DNA from 2 places in the Vibrio sp. 2033 genome. Region 1 is predicted to be linked to the other one. Evidence: predicted binding sites of a transcription regulator. Region 1 holds the regulator's gene; the other holds the start of a gene.

Region 1 (5,412 bases):
GCGTATTACGAAAGTATCGCCGCAGATTACCTTTCTGCTGTATCCAAGCAACGAACGCAGTAAACTAGCCGCTCATCATAAAAGTTAGAGGTATTTATGATCATTCCATGGCAAGACATTGCGCCGGAAACATTGGAAAACTTAATTCGTGAATTCGTCTTACGCGAAGGAACGGATTACGGAACCGTCGAGGTTTCTTTGCAAGACAAAATTGATCAAGTTAAAGCTCAATTGGAAAAAGGTGAAGCGGTTATCGTGTTCTCTGAGCTACACGAAACCGTCGATATTCAGCATAAAACAAAATTTTAGACCCTTCACATTTTACCGTATCCCACTCGATGACAAGGTATTGTTACGTGCTATAGTGGGATATCGACCGTGCAGTAGTAACTCTACTGCACATTACAGGTAAGTAATTTTCGACAAGGTTTGTCATGTCAGCTAAACACCCAATTATTGCGGTTACTGGTTCGTCCGGTGCCGGCACGACCACTACATCTGAAGCCTTCCGTAAAATGTTCAATATGATGAACGTTAAACCCGCATGGGTTGAAGGCGATAGCTTCCATCGCTTTACTCGCCCAGAAATGGACATCGAAATTCGCAAAGCCCGCGAGCAAGGTCGACACATTAGCTACTTTGGCCCACAAGCTAATGACTTCCCGGGATTAGAAGAGTTTTTCCGTAAGTTCGGGCATGACGGTACTGGCAGCGTGCGCCGTTATCTGCACACGTTTGACGAAGCGGTTCCCTACAATCAAATGCCAGGCACGTTTACACCGTGGCAAGACTTACCCGAAAACAGCGACGTGCTGTTTTATGAAGGGTTACATGGTGGCGTGGTCGATGGCGATGTTAATGTTGCTCAACATGTGGATTTCTTAATTGGCATGGTGCCGATTGTGAACTTAGAGTGGATCCAAAAATTCGTACGTGACACTCGCGATCGCGGCCATTCGCGTGAAGCGGTGATGGACTCAATCGTGCGATCCATGGACGATTACCTCAACTATATCACTCCGCAGTTTTCTCGTACTCACATCAACTTCCAGCGCGTACCGACCGTTGATACTTCCAACCCACTTAATGCAAAAGGCATCCCTAGTTTGGATGAGAGTTTTGTGGTGATTCGCCTACGCGGTATCAAGAATGTCGACTTCCCATATCTGCTGGCCATGATTGATGGCTCATTCATGTCACGCCACAACACGATTGTCGTACCCGGCGGTAAGATGAGCTTTGCAATGGAGCTCATAGTTCGGCCTATCCTACAACAGCTCATCGAAACAGGGAAAATTGGCTAAAAACCTGCCTGCGAAGATGTTTACTTTTCATACCGTGATCATGTGCACAGTTTTGCTTACAAAATCTCAATCATGGCACGATTAAAATCAAGAAATCGTTTTCGAAAAAGGATACTATTTCTTACCGAAACACAAGAGAGCTTGCAGCATATAAAAAGTGCTCTTATTCTAGTAGGCCTAATTCAGGCTTAGCTAAAATATGGATAGCGCAAGCGTACCCTGCAGAGGAAGTGAGATATTATGGTTCTAGGTAAACCTCAAACCGACCCAACATTAGAGTGGTTTCTTTCACACTGTCATATTCATAAGTACCCTTCAAAGAGCACGCTAATTCACGCGGGCGAAAAGGCAGAAACTTTGTACTACATCGTTAAAGGTTCTGTTGCGGTTCTTATCAAAGACGAAGAAGGTAAGGAGATGATCCTTTCTTACCTAAACCAAGGAGACTTTATTGGTGAACTTGGTCTATTCGAGGAAGACCAAGAGCGCACAGCTTGGGTTCGTGCTAAATCTCCTTGTGAAGTTGCTGAAATTTCTTTCAAGAAGTTCCGTCAGCTTATCCAAGTAAACCCAGACATCCTAATGCGTCTTTCTGCGCAGATGGCTCGTCGTCTTCAAGTAACTAGCCAAAAAGTGGGTGACCTGGCGTTCCTAGACGTAACTGGTCGTATCGCTCAGACGCTTCTGAACCTTGCAAAACAACCAGACGCAATGACTCACCCAGACGGCATGCAAATCAAGATCACTCGTCAAGAAATCGGTCAAATTGTTGGCTGTTCTCGTGAGACAGTAGGTCGTATCTTGAAGATGCTAGAAGAGCAGAACCTAATCTCTGCTCACGGTAAAACCATCGTGGTTTACGGTACTCGTTAATCTCAAACTAGAGTGACACGAACAAAATTATAAAAGCCACCAATGGCAACATTGGTGGCTTTTTATTTGCTCATGACCAAATGAGATAGGGTGCAGCGAACACTAATGAGTAAGCTTAACAGGTTAACCCTAAAACTTAGCCATTCGTACTTTCAAAGATTTTGTCAGCTGAAGCGGCCACGAAACCTGGGTACAAATCACCATTTTCCATCGGATAGCGCTTAGCAAATTCATAAAACCCGCCAGGGATAATTTCAGTGCCTTCGCTAAAACGAACCGCTACTTTATCTGCCATGGTCGATGACTGCTCTAGCAACACCTCAGGAGTGCCCTTCACTTCACCACCATTTTCATTAATGGTAAACCCAGCGGTACGCAGATGATCGTTTACCTGCTTCACTTCTTCATATTCATTGAGCTGGTTAACGCTCACCGTGAAGTGGTTTGCTCCGTAACCATGCGCCGCAAGCCAAGATGCGTACTCACTTTCTTTAGCCAACGTTTGGTAATCAGCAAAGCTTAAATCCCACAAGCGTCCACCATGTAAGAATGCGCTATCGTTCAGCTTGTCAACATCGACTTGTGCCATCAAATTTTTCACAATCTCTTGTAGCTCAGGAGAGCACTCTTCAACTTTTAGCTCACTAATAAATACTTTAGGTTGCTTCGGATCTGGGTGCTCATAGTGCTTAGCAACCAGCTTTTTGCTTTCGAAAACGTAATCACCACACGCCTTGTAACCGATAGCTACAAATGGCTTAGCTAGAGTTTCAATACCAAGAGGCGCGATATTGAAGGTACGTAAAGCTATATGATCATTAATCAGAGGCTCATCTTCTTGAAGCAGCTGATGCACTTTAGCCGCCGAAGGGCAAAGACGTTGAATGTAATCTTGCCATAGCGATTCAAATAACACATCGGGCGTCATAACGACTCCTTGTTACGAGATGTAGAGTTTAAAGGTAAGCGGAAGTTGGCTGCTCGTTCACAACAAAAGTTGTCCAGAATAATGAACGAGCAACCATCAACCTGTGACGGTAAATGCCAGTCAGTCAACACGCTTTTCCGAGTCTTTGCTCACTTTTCGTGTTCTGCCAACGATCACTACAACCCATACCTAAATGATGCGCCGGCAAGGTGAGCCGCAATGCATAGTTGCGACTCTATTATTAAAACTTATAGCACTACACCTGGACTCAATGTTGCAGGCAAGACAGTTTCTTGACCTTCCATTGATGCCATTGGGTACGCACAGTAATCTGCTGCGTAGTAAGCGCTTGGGCGCAAGTTACCCGACGCCCCCGGACCACCAAATGGCGCATCACCGCTTGCACCAGTAAGCTGGCGGTTACGGTTCACGATTCCTGCACGAATGTGGTCAACGAAGTATTCCCATTCTTGGTCGTCGGTTGAAACCAAACCAGCAGATAAGCCAAAGCGCGTATCGTTTGCTAGCGCCACGGCTTTGTCTAATCCTTCGTAGCGCACCACTTGCAGAAGTGGGCCGAAGTATTCTTCATCTGGTAACTCAGCAATGTTCGTTACATCAATGATACCAGGAGAAACAAACGCCGCCTCTCCTGCTTTCGCTTCAATCAAGCTTTCACCGCCAAGAGACTGTAGATTAGCTTGTGCATCAAGAATAAACTTGGCTGCCGCGACCGAAATTTGCGGTCCCATAAATGGCGCAGGTTCTGCAAATGGTTGGTCTACGCGAATATTGCGTGTCGCTTCAACGAGTTTGGTGATAAGCGCATCGCCTTTTTCACCCAATGGCACATACAAACGACGAGCACACGTACAACGCTGCCCAGCACTGATAAACGCTGACTGGATGATGGTGTAAACCGTGGCATCCAAATCACCATATTTATCAGAGATCACCATCGGGTTATTACCACCCATTTCTAGTGCGAGCATCTTGCCTGGTTGACCCGCAAATTGACGGTGTAATACATGCCCCGTATTCGCGCTACCCGTAAACAGTACGCCATCAATGCCTTTTGCGTCAGCTAGGGCGATACCAGTTTCTTTCGCGCCTTGAACAAGGTTAATCACGCCTTTCGGCAGACCGGCTTCTTCCCATAGCTTCATCGCCAATTCACCCGTCCATGGCGTTTGCTCAGACGGTTTGAAGACTACCGTGTTACCAGCCAGTAGCGCAGGCACAATGTGACCATTTGGTAGGTGGCCTGGGAAGTTGTAAGGACCAAACACCGCCATCACGCCCAATGGGCGGTGGCGCAATACGATTTGGTTGCCTGCTGCTTCACGGCTCGCCTCACCAGTGCGGTCATGATAAGCGCGAATCGAAATGGCAATTTTACCTGCCATGGCTGCTGCTTCAGTGCGCGTTTCCCAAATCGGCTTACCGGTTTCTTTGGCAATCACTTCGGCGATTTTTTCGCTGTTCTCTTTTACTTTCTCCGCAAAAGCCAACACGATTGCCTCACGCTCTGAAAATGGACGCTTTTTCCAGTCAATAAACGCTTCACGCGCTGCAGATACCGCCTGGTTCACCTGCTCTGCCGTTGCACCTTTGCCTTGCCAGATCACTTCTTGGTTGTACGGCGACAGAGACGTAAATGCTTCACCCTGACCTTGTACCCATTCACCTGCAATCCAATGTGTCATTGTTTCTATCCTTAAATTCTGTCGTCTGTTACTGCGGAAGAAGGCGAACGAAATCCCCTTCTTCAACCGAAAGTGCATCCGCAACGTCTGGTGCGATCATTACGCTTTGTGTTTCTGCGTCATACGCCGCTTTAGTGACTGTCGCACGGAAGTTCTCGAAAGATGAATTACACATCAAGAAGTCTTGTGTGCTGGAATGTCCAGAGATTTTGACTTGCGCGCGGAATGAATGACGTACCGACTCAATATTACGCAGATCACACTCAACCGTTGGGCCACCATCGAAGATGTCGACGTAGCCTCGGTTGGTAAAACCTTCACGCTCAAGCAGCTTCAGCGCTGGACGCGTGTTGTCATGTACTTGACCAATCACGGCTTGCGCTTCTGGGCTGAGCAGGTTGATGTAAATAGGCAGTTTCGGCATCAAGTCGGCGATAAAGCCTTTCTTGCCGATGCCTGTCAGGTAATCTGCAAGCGTGAAATCGATAGAGAAGAAATGCTCTTGAAGCCATTGCCAGAATGGTGAATTACCCTCGTCGTCTGAAACGCCACGCATCTCCGCAAAGATCGTTTCAGAGAAGCGCTCTGGGTGCTCTGCCAT
Region 2 (5,412 bases), on a different contig from region 1:
CATGGGTTTCATTAACTACTCCATGGTGGTGGCTAGATAGCGCCATTCGATGATGAAAAACAGGTAAATGCACTCGACCTAACGCAATTTAGGTCTGTTTGATTAGTGAAAAACACACGGTGCGATCTGCGCTTGTGACACGAGATAGAAAGATAAACCAACGAGCGCACAGGCTTCTGTAAGTTTAACGTGTTTAATACGGTGATTTAAACAATCAGCTATCAACTTAGAGCAAGCGGTCACAAAGCGTTAGCAAGAACTGGGGTGAATACAGGTGCGATTACGTCCATCAGCTTTAGCTTGATATAACGCACTGTCAGCCATAGCGATGCCCATTTCGGGTTCATCACCATGCTGAGGAATGTAAGAGACCAGACCGATACTGACGGTAAGGCGTTCAGATGCTTCTGAACTGTCGTGTTCCATATCAAGCTGTAGAATTTTCTCATGAATACGCTGCGCTACGTTGCGCGCACCTTCCGTGGTGGTATTCGGCAATATAAAACCAAACTCCTCGCCACCATAACGCGCAACACAATCCGAAGAACGATTGATGACTTGTGTAAACACGGTAGCGACACTGACTAACGCTTCATCACCTTGTTGGTGACCGTAGCAGTCGTTGTAATCTTTGAAAAAGTCGATGTCACATAACATGATGGTGAGCGGCAGCTTTTCTCTAGCATGGTGGTACCACAATACCTGCAGTTGTTCGTCGAAACGGCGTCGGTTCGATACTTGAGTTAAGCTATCCATAAAGCTCAATTTTTCTAACTCTAGGTTGGCTTTTTCCAACTTTTGTTCTGCAAGATAACGCTCAGAAATATCACGCGCCATGATCAGCACACCATTCGTTCCTGATGCTTTATCTTTAAAAGGCGATTTCACCACATCAAACCACGTACTTTTACCATCACTACTCACGACTTTATCTATGTATCGAACTGGCTCTAACTGGCGTAATGCTTCTAAGTCACTGTCTGCTAAGCGCGCGTACATCTCTTTAGGAATAACGTCTTGGAGGCGCTTACCTATCAAATCAGAAATTTTTGAAATGCCTAACGCCTTAACAAAAGGCTGATTACACGCTTGATAGACCATGTTCTCATTGAAAATACCAATAGAGTCCGGACTGGCATCCAGAATCGTTTGTAAGATAGTATCTCTTTGCGCTAGCGCCACCTCAGTATCTTTGCGACGCTCCATTTCATCTCGCAGATTCTGTTGCATCTTGTGCCATTCAGTCACGTCATGACTAATAGACAGCGTACCGATAAGCTCACCACTCGGCGAAACAAGAGAGTTTTGATTGACTTCCAATAAGCAACTTCGACCTTGTGGATCCGTTGTCCATTTACGTTCGCTTTTTCTGGTCATCTCACCCAAGGCCTTGGATGCGCAAGCTTCTTCCCTTCGCCCTTGCCAGAATTGATCAAATGCTCGATTGGTCGTTAACAGATTGCCTTGGCGGTCTTGGGTACAAATCAGCTCTGAAAGTGAGTCTAATGCCGAACGTGCGATGATTAATTGGGCAAGTTCTTGTTGCTGCTCTTGGTGAGTGGCTTGATATGGCTGAGCATAAAGAATCCAAACTCGATGATTGCGCAATAAACTCTTTCTGCCTGACAGCTCCACTTTAATAGATTCACTATCAGATAGTCGCCAGTCAAAAGCCTGCTGACGAAAATGACGACTAGAGAAGCGTTCGAGAAACTGCTCAAGCTCATGAATATCGAATAAAGCAGGATACAAATACCCCGTTCCCAAAGAGCGAATGCCTAACAACTGCATCGCAGCCTGGTTAGATAGCAAGAGCTGAGCATGGCTAGTGTCCACCACTATGACTGGATAGGGAGAATCCGTTACTAGTTGCTTAAGTGATGTCTGAAAGTGCAAATAGATCAGTGCTAACGCGCACACGCCTGCGATTAACAACAAGACGACATAGCCATAACCGCCTTGACCACCCCAAAGCCAATTGAGTAACTGATCCATCGTTTAAACCTTCAAAGAACACTGGTTAAAATATATCAGTTATTTATTGAGCGATCTGCTATTAATTCCGGTTTAGTATAGATAAAGGTATTCCCCGTAAGACTCCCTTGAGCACCATGAGCACTGAGATCTCGACCAATTTCCGTCATCGCTAGCCAACGGTTTTCACACCACAGAGGCGATAATAACGTGGGCCTCCTGGCTGCTGATGAAACGCGATGATAAATCACATCTGGTGGTGTCATACGAATCATTTCACTGGCGATCGCAACATATTCTTCTAATTCAGGGGCTTCTAGCTTTCCAGCACGCCAAGCTTTCGCCATGGTGCTACCTTCGACAATATGCAAGCCATGTAACTTGATGCCATCCGTTCCCACGGCCAACACTTTTTGCAGCGTTTCAATATTTTCGGCGCGGGTTTCTTTGGGTAAACCCACAATTAAGTGAGTACAAACCTTGATTCCGAGTGTTCGCGCACGCTTAGTGATTTCGGCATAACACTCAAAATCATGACCACGGTTGATACGCTTGAGGGTGTCATTGTTGGCAGTTTGAAGACCTAGCTCTAGCCAAATCTCATAACCTTGCTGTACATAGCCCGACAGTAAATCCAATACCGCATCAGGGACGCAATCAGGACGCGTCCCCACACAAAGACCAACCATGTCTGCAGCCTTTAGTGCTTCCTCATACATGTTTTTGAGAACTTGTACTTCTGCATAGGTACTGGTGTAGGCCTGAAAATAAGCGAGATACTTCTTCGCTCTGTGAATTTCACCTGCGCGATCTTTTAACTGTTCGTGAATGCTTTTTATCTGGACTTCTTCATCTGCAAACGAAGCCACATTGCAAAATGTACATCCTCCCCGCCCAATCGTGCCATCGCGGTTAGGGCAACTAAATCCACCGTGCAATGTTAACTTATGAACCTTTTCACCGTATCGACGCTGAAGATCTTGGCCGATTGTATTGACCAACTCATGTAACTGCATAAATTCTCACCAACAATAAATCGTAATCAATCTCACTACGATCTGTGTAAATAAATTACATCCCTGCAAGAAAAAACACACAATATTAATCAATTCAAACACCCATCATGCGGGTCAAAATCAATAAACTTGCATAATTAAAGGCAAAAATCGTTCATGTTGCGTAAATGTTAAACTAAAAATGCATAATTAAACGAAAAAATTGGGTCACAACGCCGACTTTTTCATTGCATTCTGAAGTGACAAAATTGTAGGATACTTACACAACCCCGTTATTTTTGTGACTTTTATTACAAAGCACACTGCGGGATTTGTCGGTGTTATCCCACTCCTACCTATATAAATCACTAGATAGTGATAATAAATAAAGGGATACCACCAAGGATTGTTTTTCTCGCAAAACTTTTCCTGCGAGATACGGAAAGGAATCAAGACCGGTCAACCTAGATCGGTGGCGATAATAAATATAAAGGACAAGACGTAATCAATAGTCTAGGTAGTATTTGCTGCCCGGTACTTTTGCGTCGACATTGAACTGGAAGGATGTATCTATGGTAGATAGAGAGCAAAATCCACAGGGTCTGTACACTCCGGAACTGGAGCATGACGCTTGCGGTATCGGTTTTGTTGCTCACCTTAAAAACCGTAAATCTCATGAAGTAGTGACTCAAGCATTGGATATGCTGGCTCGCATGGAACACCGTGGTGGTCAAGGTTGTGACCCATGCAGCGGTGACGGTGCGGGTATCTTGCTACAAAAACCTCATGAATTCCTATTAGAAGAAGCCGTTAAGCTAGGCATTAAACTGCCTTCGTTTGAAAAGTATGGTGTTGGTGTCGTTCTTTTCCCGAAAGACGAATACAAACGCGAGCAATGCCGTGACATTCTAGAACGTAATGCACAGCGTCTAGATCTTGAAGTTATCGGCTACCGCGTTTTACCAACCGATAACTCAATGATCGGTGCAGACCCACTAAGCACAGAGCCTCAGTTTGAGCATGTGTTTATCTCTGGTGGCCCTGGCATCACACCTGAAGAACTAGAACGCAAACTGTACGTACTTCGTAACTATACTGTACGTGTTTGCCTAGAAAGCGTTTCGAACATTGGTGACGACTTCTACATTAACTCCATGTCTTACAAGACATTGGTGTACAAAGGTCAGTTAACGACCGAGCAAGTACCTCAGTACTTCCTTGATCTACAAAACCCGACCATGGTGACTGCACTGGCACTGGTACACTCTCGTTTCTCTACCAATACCTTCCCGAAATGGCGTCTTGCACAGCCTTTCCGTTACATTGCCCACAACGGTGAAATCAATACAGTTCGCGGTAACTTGAACTGGATGAAAGCCCGTGAAGCAATCCTAGAATCAGACCTGTTTACTCAGGCTGAAATCGACATGCTTCTTCCAATCTGTCAGGAAGGCAGCTCGGATTCATCTAACTTCGATATGGCACTTGAGCTCCTAGTTCTGTCTGGTCGCAGCCTGCCACACGCATTGATGATGATGATTCCGGAAGCATGGCAAGAAAACAAAAACATGGATCCTAAGCGTCGCGCGTTCTATCAGTACCATGCGAACATCATGGAACCATGGGATGGCCCGGCTTCCGTATGTTTTACTGATGGTGTTCAAGTTGGTGCGACACTAGACCGTAACGGTTTGCGCCCTTCTCGCTACACAGTGACCAAAGATAACTTCCTAGTGATGGCATCTGAATCTGGTGTTGTGGATATAGAACCAGAAAACGTTGAGTTCCGTGGTCGCCTACAACCAGGTCGTATCTTCGTTGCAGACCTAGAGCAAGGTCGCATCATCTCCGATGAAGAAGTGAAAGACACCATTGCAACAGCGCAGCCTTACGAGAAGTGGGTAGAAGAAAACCTACTGAGCTTGAAGAAGCTGCCAGATGCGAGCAACCAGTTCAGCCAACCTAAGCCAGAACACCTTCTACACCGCCAACAAGCGTTTGGCGTAAGCACTGAAGAAGTGAACGAAATCATCGTTCCAATGGCGAATGACGCGAAAGAACCATTATCAGCAATGGGTGCCGACTGGCCTCTTGCGGTTCTATCTCATCAATCTCAGCATCTTTCAAACTACTTCAAGCAGCTGTTTGCACAGGTAACTAACCCACCGATCGACCCGATCCGTGAGCGTATGGTTATGTCGCTGAACACTTACTTGGGTAAAGACCAAAACCTTCTGACTGAAACACCACTTCACTGTCAGAAAGTAGAATTAGAATCACCTGTTCTGGCGAACTCAGAGCTTGAAAAACTGCGTGCGATCGATAACGAGCACCTGCAAGCGAAGACGCTGGATATCGTGTTCCAAGCCAATGAAGATCAAGGCAAGCTTGAGCGAGCACTAAAACGTATCTGCCAATATGCAGAAGACGCGGTTATCGATGG

Evidence for each region. The regulator CRP, encoded in region 1, controls carbon source genes, mostly activating them, when cyclic AMP is high. The targets are predictions, from matches to a motif close to TGTGANNNNNNTCACA.
Region 2: gltB (glutamate synthase large subunit) is a predicted target of CRP. The motif match lies at 3,270-3,285, and genes of this name have one in related genera.

What each region holds. Positions count from the first base shown of each region.
Region 1 covers NZ_JAWOVC010000025.1:15,601-21,012, forward strand. Annotated here, with positions in the region: gene R7P74_RS21750 (hydrolase) at 1-63, shown strand, start outside; gene R7P74_RS21755 (YheU family protein) at 97-309, shown strand; gene R7P74_RS21760 (phosphoribulokinase) at 435-1,304, shown strand; gene crp (cAMP-activated global transcriptional regulator CRP) at 1,545-2,177, shown strand; gene R7P74_RS21770 (DUF1338 domain-containing protein) at 2,314-3,105, opposite strand; gene astD (succinylglutamate-semialdehyde dehydrogenase) at 3,354-4,811, opposite strand; gene astA (arginine N-succinyltransferase) at 4,840-5,412, opposite strand, start outside.
Region 2 covers NZ_JAWOVC010000004.1:268,487-273,898, reverse strand. Annotated here, with positions in the region: gene arcB (aerobic respiration two-component sensor histidine kinase ArcB) at 1-12, opposite strand, end outside; gene R7P74_RS08745 (sensor domain-containing diguanylate cyclase) at 250-1,995, opposite strand; gene R7P74_RS08740 (TIGR01212 family radical SAM protein) at 2,031-2,990, opposite strand; gene gltB (glutamate synthase large subunit) at 3,542-5,412, shown strand, end outside.